DNA from 3 places in the Paraburkholderia sp. RAU2J genome. Region 3 is predicted to be linked to each of the others. Evidence: predicted binding sites of a transcription regulator. Region 3 holds the regulator's gene; each other region holds the start of a gene.
The links. The regulator HrcA, encoded in region 3, represses chaperone genes, less so after heat shock. The targets are predictions, from matches to a motif close to TTAGCACTCNNNNNNNNNGAGTGCTAA.
Positions count from the first base shown of each region.

Region 1: a site for HrcA is predicted at 1,588-1,614, ahead of groES (co-chaperone GroES). Genes of this name have one in related genera too.
Region 2: a site for HrcA is predicted at 1,243-1,269, ahead of rpoH (RNA polymerase sigma factor RpoH). Genes of this name have one in related genera too.

Region 1 covers NZ_RBXG01000001.1:2,102,502-2,105,782, reverse strand. The annotation lists gene groL (chaperonin GroEL) at 1-1,170, opposite strand, end outside; gene groES (co-chaperone GroES) at 1,225-1,515, opposite strand; gene B0G69_RS09640 (glycosyltransferase) at 3,001-3,281, shown strand, end outside.
Region 2 covers NZ_RBXG01000001.1:1,801,512-1,804,792, forward strand. The annotation lists gene rpoH (RNA polymerase sigma factor RpoH) at 246-1,181, opposite strand; gene B0G69_RS08350 (acyloxyacyl hydrolase) at 1,543-2,106, shown strand; gene B0G69_RS08355 (nuclear transport factor 2 family protein) at 2,149-2,532, shown strand; partial or broken gene B0G69_RS08360 (2-isopropylmalate synthase) at 2,784-3,281, opposite strand, start outside.
Region 3 covers NZ_RBXG01000001.1:1,982,239-1,985,519, reverse strand. The annotation lists gene hemH (ferrochelatase) at 1-619, opposite strand, end outside; gene hrcA (heat-inducible transcriptional repressor HrcA) at 793-1,812, opposite strand; gene B0G69_RS09125 (NAD kinase) at 2,154-3,056, shown strand; gene recN (DNA repair protein RecN) at 3,138-3,281, shown strand, end outside.

The DNA.
Region 1 (3,281 bases), 120 kb from region 3:
CTTCATTTCGACTTCGGTCGCAGCGCCGACCTTGATCACTGCAACACCGCCTGCCAGCTTGGCAACGCGCTCTTGCAGCTTTTCACGGTCGTAGTCCGACGTTGCTTCTTCGATTTGCGTGCGAACTTGCTTCACACGTGCTTCGATGTTGGCAGCTTCGCCAGCGCCGTCGATGATCGTCGTGTTTTCCTTGCCCACTTCGATACGCTTTGCCTGGCCCAGTTCAGCCAGCGTTGCCTTCTCGAGCGTCAGGCCGGTTTCTTCAGCGATGACCTGACCGCCGGTCAGGATCGCGATGTCTTCCAGCATCGCCTTACGACGATCGCCAAAGCCCGGAGCCTTCACAGCAACGGTCTTGAGGATGCCGCGGATGTTGTTGACAACCAGCGTAGCCAGCGCTTCGCCTTCGACGTCTTCAGCGATGATCAGCAGCGGACGGCCAGCCTTCGCGACTTGTTCGAGTACCGGCAGCAGATCACGGATGTTCGACACCTTCTTGTCGTGCAGCAGCACGAACGGGTTGTCGAGCACAGCAACTTGCTTGTCCGGGTTGTTGATGAAGTACGGCGACAGGTAGCCGCGGTCGAATTGCATACCTTCGACAACGTCCAGCTCGTCTTGCAGCGACTTGCCGTCTTCGACGGTGATGACGCCTTCCTTGCCGACCTTGTCCATCGCTTCAGCGATACGGTCGCCGATCGACGAATCGCTGTTCGCCGAGATCGCGCCGACTTGAGCGATTTCCTTGTTGGTCGTGCACGGCTTGCTGATCTTGCGCAGTTCTTCGATCGCAGCTCCAACAGCCTTGTCGATACCGCGCTTCAGGTCCATCGGGTTCATGCCCGATGCGACGTACTTCATGCCTTCACGAACGATCGACTGAGCCAGAACCGTTGCGGTCGTGGTGCCGTCACCTGCGTTGTCGCTGGTCTTGGAAGCGACTTCCTTGACCATCTGCGCGCCCATGTTCTGGAGCTTGTCTTTCAGTTCGATCTCTTTTGCGACCGACACACCGTCCTTGGTGACCGTCGGGCCGCCGAAGCTGCGTTCCAGGACAACGTTGCGGCCCTTCGGACCCAGCGTGACCTTCACAGCGTTCGCGAGAATGTTCACGCCTTCGACCATCTTGGCACGGGCGGAATCACCGAATACGACGTCTTTAGCTGCCATCTTCTAACTCCTTGAATTCTTTGGATATGACCGGGAAAAGTAGCGGCTTTGCGCTTACTTCTGCACCACGGCCATGATGTCTTCTTCGCGCATCACGAGCAGTTCGTTGCCGTCGACCTTGACGGTCTGGCCTGCGTACTTGCCGAACAGGACGCGGTCGCCAACCTTCACGTCGAGCGCGATTGCTGCGCCCTTGTCGTCACGCTTGCCCGGGCCGACTGCGAGGATTTCGCCTTGATCCGGCTTTTCCGCTGCGGCTTCGGGGATCACGATGCCCGACGCGGTCTTGGTTTCTTGATCCAGACGTTTGACGATCACGCGATCATGCAAAGGACGAAGGTTCATACATACTCCTCTCTTGATTGAGACTGAAGAACGCTGAGAAAACCCGGTTGGTCGAGCCAACCGGCGATGTTGTTAGCACTCTCGTGCAGCGAGTGCTAATTATATGGACGGGTGGTGACAAATTCAAGAAGGATGGCGCTGCATTGGCGAGATTCACTCCACGCGGAGTTTTGTTCGCCTAGGAGCGCCCCCCGCGTCGCAAAAAAAAGTGAGCACAGTGGAATAATTTCCTTCAAAAACAGTGACCTGCGCGGATTTTGCCCGCCCGTTCCAAATCGGGCCTTGCTGATCCGCGAACGGCCGCTCAGCGGGACGTACGCCGAACTATCCGCGTATAAGCGGTGACCAGGGAATACCCTTGACGTGCAAATAGTCGAGAAAAACGCCATCCCGCCTCAGGCGGGTCGACGGTCTGCTCTGTCGACGCGGCCGGCTCTTTCAGGGGCTCCGGGTCTGGAAACGGTCCGCTCGAAAACCTTTGGGTCGCCACTTCGCAGACGAAACGAAATCGGTCTCACGCCCGGAAAAGTGACTTTTCGTCCTGCCCCTTACGCTGACTTACGTCTCAGCATCCACGCCGTTGTGCTCTGCGATCCCAGGCAAATCAGCTCGCAGTCACAGCGATCTGCCTACACCGAGCGAGTGACTCTCCTGCGACGTAGGATGCATCTGGCTCGCCAACTAACGACAACAAGGCAAGCACCCTGTCCATCGCGGGCCAGCCATGAGGTACGGAAACGAAAGCGACGACCGTACAACGAATCTTCTCGCGAGCACCTTCGCTCGTAAATTTCGCCACAGCGGATTGAATCTCCGGCGGCGATTCGAAAGATCCATCCTTTAACGCCACATACACCCGAACCTGGCGATCAACCTCTATCGACCAATCGATACGACGGACCGCCTTGCTCGATGAGTAGTCCATGTAATCGCGAAATTTTCGCCGGCTGTGCAGAATGGCAAGAATCGTCAATTCGTTGTCCGCGCAAGGGCGCACGAACTACGCCGCGCACTTCTTCAGATTCCGCTTGCCCGCCTTCCGCGTCATCCTTCACCCCGGGTTGCACTGCGTCTGTCCAACCACGTCCAGTATCGCCGTGTCTTGAGTCGCCTTCGAGCAGCCACCGCCAGCAACTCGAACTCGAGCGCGTACCGTGCACGCCTTGTCTTGCCTCTCACCGTTCTTCTCCTTGCTTGATTTGATCTGCTCGACAGCAGACTCGTTTTCCCACGGCACGCTCATTCCGATATCCGTCTATCCGGGTTTCAGCGTGCGCTATCAGACAGAGCTATGGCTCACGTGAGGAGAAGATCACCCTGCGCCAGTGCTTCCATCTAAGGAAGGTCTGCAAAGTCCCGCATTTGATGATTGGACTTCGATGATTTCCATCACCGAAGAATCGATTGAAAACGGGCCGTCTGAACACGCATTCAGTTGGACAGTTCCAACTCGCTTACCACAATCTCGATAACGGGATCAGACATATGAAAGACATCGTGCATATCACGGAAGCCTTCGGAGGGGGGGTTCTGTCGATGCTGACCGAGCTTTCCAATCGCGCCGCGGAAGCGGGGGCAAATGTATCCGTGATTTACTCGTTACGGCGAGAAACGCCTGCAAACTTCGAAAGTCTGTTTCATCCAAAAGTAAAGATGACTCACGTATCGATGTGCAGAGAGATCAGTTTCAAGAAAGACTGGTCCAGCCTGCTCGCGCTAGTTCAAAATTTACGTGACCGTAATCCGCAAGTCATCCACCTTCACTC
Region 2 (3,281 bases), 180 kb from region 3:
ATCGATTCGGCAGTGCGGCATTGAGTCGCTAAACTCGCCGTGTTTATCCAGTATTGCTATCTGGTTTGTGATACGTCAAGAAAGCTGTGGCGGCAGGCCGTCGTCGGGCCATTTCATCCAGCCAGTGTGGGCGTGCGCGAATGCGCCGCCGCGTGGGCGAAAAAAAGCCCCGCCGTCTTGCGAGGGCGAGGCTCGAGGCCGGGTGGCGCACGTCGGGCGAACCGGCGTGCTGACAGCCTCAGGCCTTATGCATATTCGGTCAGTGCGCCGCGCATCTTCTTCATTGCGCTCGCTTCGATCTGCCGGATACGCTCGGCGGACACGCCGAACTCGTCTGCCAGCTCGTGCAGCGTCGAGCCGCCCGAACCGTCGTCTTCCACCTTCAGCCAGCGTGCTTCGATGATGCGGCGGCTGCGGGCGTCCAACGCGTCCAGCGCGCTGGCGATACCGTCGCTTTGCAGGCGGTCGCGCTGACGCGAAGCCAGCACGGCAGTCGGTTCGCTATGCGAGTCGGCCAGATAGGCGATCGGCGCATACGACTCTTCGCCGTCCTCGACCTGGCCTTCCAGCGCGATGTCGCCGCCGGACAAGCGCGTTTCCATTTCGGCGACTTCTTCGCGCTTCACGTTCAGTTCCTGCGCGAGACCTTCGATCTCGTCCGGCGTGAACGCGCCCAAGCCCTGCTTGTGGCTGCGCAGGTTGAAGAACAGCTTGCGCTGCGCCTTGGTGGTGGCGACCTTCACCATGCGCCAGTTGCGCAGAATGTATTCGTGGATCTCAGCCTTGATCCAGTGCATCGCGTATGACACGAGGCGCACGTTCTGCTCCGGATCGAAACGCTTGACGGCCTTCATCAGGCCGATATTGCCTTCCTGGATCAGGTCTGCGTGCGGCAGTCCGTAACCGAGATAGTTGCGCGCGATCGATACGACCAGCCGCAGGTGCGACAGCACGAGACGGCGCGCGGACTCCAGGTTGTCCTGCTCGCGAAATTCGGTGGCGAACTGGCGTTCTTCCGCCGGCGTCAGCATCGGAATCCGATTAACGGCCTGGATGTAGGCGTCGATATTGCCCAGTTGACCGGGCAGCAGCGAGGAATGCGAGAGCGCCAGTGCACCTGCCGAAGCGGCCTTAGCCGACGACGGGCTCAAAACACTCGGAAGGGTCATTGCATGGCTCACGTGGAAAACTCCTTTGGAATCAGACAAAAACGTATTCAGTAAACGACTCCAGCGTTGGATGTTAGCACTCCGATTCGGGGAGTGCTAATACTTAGAGGGAGTAGGGGCATCCAAGTTCCGCAAAGTCCTATTGAAGTTCGCGTTTTAATAGCCATAGGGTACACCAACGGAGCATCTTGCGCAGTACGTAGAATTTACCCGTTTGTGCGCTCGCGCTCTCATAAACGACCGGTATTTTCCGGATCAGAAGCGACTAATTGCGCAAAATAAGTATTTTTCTTACGATCAACGAAATCGACTTTCTATCTAGAATAGGCAAAACAGTTATGCATTTTTTAAACCCGGCCGCTTCGGATGTTAGATGGACAACAAAAACAATGTTTTGCGTGGTCTGGCTCTAAAAAGCGTCGTGGTTGGGCTGTTACTCGTGGCTCCGCGTCTGGCGTCCGCCGGCCAGTTCGGACTTCAGGTCGCGGCCGGCGCGGCCGATCATCACGTCAAGAAATTCGAACTTGGCGTGGCGTGGGATCCAGGGCTGTACTGGTGGCAGATCGGTGACTGGCATTTCGCGCTGATCGGCGAAGCGCACGCGGCCTGGTGGCATACCAACGAAGGGAACGTGCACGGCGACATCGGCGAAATCGGCGTGACGCCTGTGATCCGCTTCATCAAGATATCGGGATGGGTTCGCCCCTTCGTCGAAGTGGGCGCGGGCATCCGCCTGCTGTCGAGCCCCCGGATTGCTTCGGACTTCACGCTCGGCACCGCGTTCCAGTTCGCCGAAATGGCGGGCGTCGGCGTGCAGTTCGGCCACCGCCAGCAGTACGTCGCGGGCTACCGCTTCCAGCATATTTCCAACGGCGGTATCAAAGAGCCGAATCCTGGTATAAATTTCAGCCAGTTATATTTGCAATATAACTTCTGACGACCGAGGCCGCGTTTGGCTTACCGGTGTGGGGGCTGAGCAATGGCGGCAAAGATGATCGAAGCGATTCGCGGGCTGGAGCGAGAGCGCTTTCGTGCGATGGTTGAAGGCGACGGACCGTCGCTCGACACGCTGCTCGCGGACAACGTGAGCTATGTGCACACGAATGGCAAACGCGAAACGAAGCGGCAGTTCATCGACGGGATTACCGGAGGACGCCGCCGCTATCGGCAGATCGAAGTGCAGTCGCAGGAGGTGCTGCCGGCCGGACGGGAAACGTATGTCGTCACCGGCCGCGCGCTGATCGAGATGGAGGCGAATAACGGCGCGTTGCTGTTTCCGATCGCCTACACCGCGATTCACACGCAGGAAGACGGGCAGTGGCGCCTGATTGCGTGGCAGGCCACCCGGTGCGCGCTCGAGTAAGCCTCTTGGCTTCACATCGTCAGGCCGGTCGCGTCTCGTGAACGCGCCGGCAGCCTGAGAGCGCGGGGTACGCGCTCTTTCTCGTCGCTTTTCTCGTCGCATTTCTCGTTCTTCCCGCGCAAATCTCAGGCCGCAACGCGCTGCCGCTCCTCTTCGCACGACTCGGCACGACCCGCCGTGTCGATTGCGCTCGCCGCACCCTCCTGATCCGCGGCGACGCTCCGGCGGCGTTCCGCATCGGCCGCCTGCATCACTGCATCGCCCGCATACGGATGCCGTGGATGCACCGGAAGCCGATTGCACCGCTCGACCACGCGCCGCACCGCCGCGATATCGGAGAAATCGAGCCCGGTGGCGATGCCCTGCGCGTCGAGATTCATCGCCAGCGCGACGAGATCGAGATTGCCCGTACGCTCGCCATTGCCGAACAGGCATCCTTCGACGCGGTCCGCGCCCGCGAGCAGCGCCAGTTCCGCCGCGGCCACCGCGGTGCCGCGATCGTTATGCGGATGCACCGACAGCACGATGCTGTCGCGATAAGCAAGATGACGATCCATCCATTCGATCTGGTCGGCGAAGACGTTCGGCGTCGCCGCCTCGACGCTCGCCGGCAGTTTGAGGATCATCTTGTGCGCGCGCGTGGGCTGCCATGTTTGCGCGACGGCATCGCAGACCTCGCGGGCAAACGGAAGCTCGGCCGTATTGAAGGTTTCGGGCGAGTACTGGAAGGTCCAGTGCGTGCCCGGGCG
Region 3 (3,281 bases):
CGCCCGCCGCGAAGTCCGGCCGGCCGTGCTGATGCCAATAGTGATGCACCTGGGCGGCCAGCGCGGCAATGTAGGCGGGATGATCCGCGTATTGGCGCACCGTGCGGATTTCCGGCTGATTGCGCATCCGCTTGAGGGCCGAGAAGGCGTCGTCGAACGCCGTGGCCGTGGTCGACGACGAGTATTGCGGATACATGGGCACGAGCAGTACGCGCTCGGCGCCGGCCAGCTTCAACTGGTTCAGCATGGCCGGAATGCCCGGCGTGCCGTAGCGCATCGCGTAGTCGACCAGCACCGTGTAGTCATTCAATTGCAGCAAATGGCGCAAGCCCTCCACCTGCTTTTCCGTGTAGACGCGCAACGGCGAGCCTTCGGGCATCCACACCGCCGCGTACTTCCTGGCGGAACTGCGTCCGCGAAACGGCAAAATCAGCACACGCAAAATGATCTGCCACAGCAGCGCCGGAATTTCGACCACCCGTGGATCGGACAGGAATTGCGCGAGATAACGGCGCACCGCGCGCGGCGTCGGCGCGTCGGGTGTGCCGAGATTGATCAGCAGCACGGCGACACGATGTGAGGTGGCGTTCTGTGAAGGCCGCTCGAGGTCGAAGCGCATAGGCAGCGGAAGTCACCGCTTTACGCGGAGAGTCGATTCAGTGGAGATTCATTATAGCGGCGCGGTCCGTGGCCCGGTTCGCCGGACGCCCCTGGCCGTTCGGCCGATAGGCAAACCGCGCGCGCTCACGCATCATTGCCAGCACGGCTCGCCGCAGCGGGATTGGCAGGCGGTTATTGCTGACTCAGAGTGAGCGAAAGCAGACGCGCGGTGATGTCGACAATTGGAATTACACGGTTGTAGGCCATGCGGGTCGGCCCGATCACGCCGAGCGTGCCGACGATCTTGCCGTTCACCTCGTACGGCGCGGTGACGACGCTCATCTCTTCGATCGGCACCAGGTTCGACTCGCCGCCGATAAAAATCTGCACCCCCGCCGCGTGACTCGACACGTCGAGCAATTGAAGGAGACTGGTCTTTTGGTCGAACACATCGAACAGCTTGCGCAGACGTGCCATGTCCGACGAGAGGTCGGCGACTTCGAGCAGATTGCGCTCGCCGGAAATCAGCACCGTCTCGCCGGTGTCGGATTCGTCCGTGCTCGCCGTGACCGCCGCGTGCATCAGCGTGGTCATGTCGCCACGCAGCTCGTCGATTTCTTCGCGCAGGCGGCGGCGCACGTCGTCGAACGAGAGGCCCGCGAAGTGCGCGTTGATGTAATTGGAGGCTTCAACCAGCTGCGACGGCGAGAAATCGCGCTGGGTGGCCATGATGCGATTCTGCACGTCGCCTTCGGGCGTCACGATGATGAGCAAGATGCGTTTGTCCGACAAACGCATGAACTCGATCTGCTTGAACACGTGGCTGCGCCGCGGCGTGAGCACCACCCCGGCGAACTGCGACAGGTTGGACAGCACGCTGGCCGCCGCCGCGACGATCTTTTGCGGCTCACCCGCCTGCAGCGTAGTCTTGACGGTACGCATCACCGCCTCTTCGTCCGCGGCGGACTCCACTGTGAGCATCGTGTCGACGAACAGACGGTAGCCACGCGGCGTAGGAATGCGGCCCGCGGAAGTATGCGGACTGATCACGAGCCCTAGGTCCTCGAGATCGGACATCACGTTGCGGATCGTTGCCGGGCTCAGTTCGAGCCCCGAGTATCGTGACAGCGTGCGCGAGCCGACCGGCTGACCTTCGGCGATGTAGCGCTCGATCAGCGTTTTGAGGAGGGTTTGTGCGCGAGGATCTAGCATGAGGAAAAATTTTAGCTTAATGCCGGGACTACCGCGAGCGCTAACGGCGCCTGCCCGCGACGAATACGCCACTGCTTGCCGGGGCGGCGTCCGGCCGGCGCTCTGGCGCAACACTGCGCAGCGCGCCGAGCCCCTCTTGCGCCGGAATTCGCAAGCTCCTTACGGCCAGCGTCGGCGCAGCCTGATCGGCGGCGCCCCCTCACACTTTAATCGGCGCGCATGTCATCAAGGCTTCACCATTCTAACGATAATCGCGGCATGCGCCGGCGGCCCGCCATGCCGGGCCGCCACCGGGTCTGTCTGCGGTTCTTTTCAGGCCCCACCTATGGTGTAATGCCGGCATGCAAGTGACCAGCCAGTTCAAGACCGTCGCGCTCGTCGGGCGCAACAATACGCCAGGTATCGGCGAGCCGCTGACCGCGCTCGCCTCGTGCATCGCGAAACGCGGCTTCGAAGTCGTGTTCGAGGCGGACACCGCCGCGGAAATCGGCATCACCGACTATCCGGCGCTGCGTCCCGCCGAGATCGGCGCGCGTGCCGACGTCGCCGTCGTGCTGGGCGGCGACGGCACGATGCTCGGCATCGGCCGTCAGCTTGCGCCGTACCGCACGCCGCTCATCGGCATCAACCATGGGCGGCTCGGTTTCATCACAGACATCCCGATCTCCGACATGCGCGAGATCGTGCCGCAAATGCTGTCCGGCCATTTCGAGCGCGAAGAACGCCTGCTGCTCGAAGCGCGCATCATGCGCGACGGCAATCCGATCTACCACGCGCTGGCCTTCAACGACGTGGTGGTCAACCGCAGCGGCTTTTCAGGGATGGCGGAACTGCACGTCTCGGTGGACGGGCGCTTCATGTACAACCAGCGCTCGGACGGCCTGATCGTCGCCACGCCGACCGGCTCGACCGCTTATGCGCTGTCGTCGCAGGGGCCGATCCTGCACCCGCAATTGCAGGGCATCGTGCTCGTGCCGATCGCGCCGCACGCGCTGTCGAACCGGCCGATCGTGCTGCCGGACGACTCGAAGGTGAGCATCCAGATCGTCTCCGGGCGCGAAGTGAACGTCAATTTCGACATGCAGTCGTTCACCTCGCTCGAGTTGAGCGACACGATCGAGGTGCGCCGCTCGCGTCATACGGTGCCGATGCTGCATCCGGTCGGCTACAGCCACTACGCCACGTTGCGCAAGAAGCTGCACTGGAACGAATACCCGTCGCACGAAGAAGATCCCAAGCCCTGAGCGGCGTAGTCACGCTGGAACGCCAAGGCCCAAGCTACCGCCGCTGCCGAAACTGAATTTCAAGCTCATCAGACGACCTCCATGCTTCGCCACCTCTCGATACGCGACTTCGTCATCGTCGCCGCGCTCGACCTCGAATTCGACAGCGGCTTTACTGTTTTCTCGGGCGAAACCGGCGCCGGCAAGTCGATCCTGATCGACGCGCTGGCGCTCGCACTCGGCGCG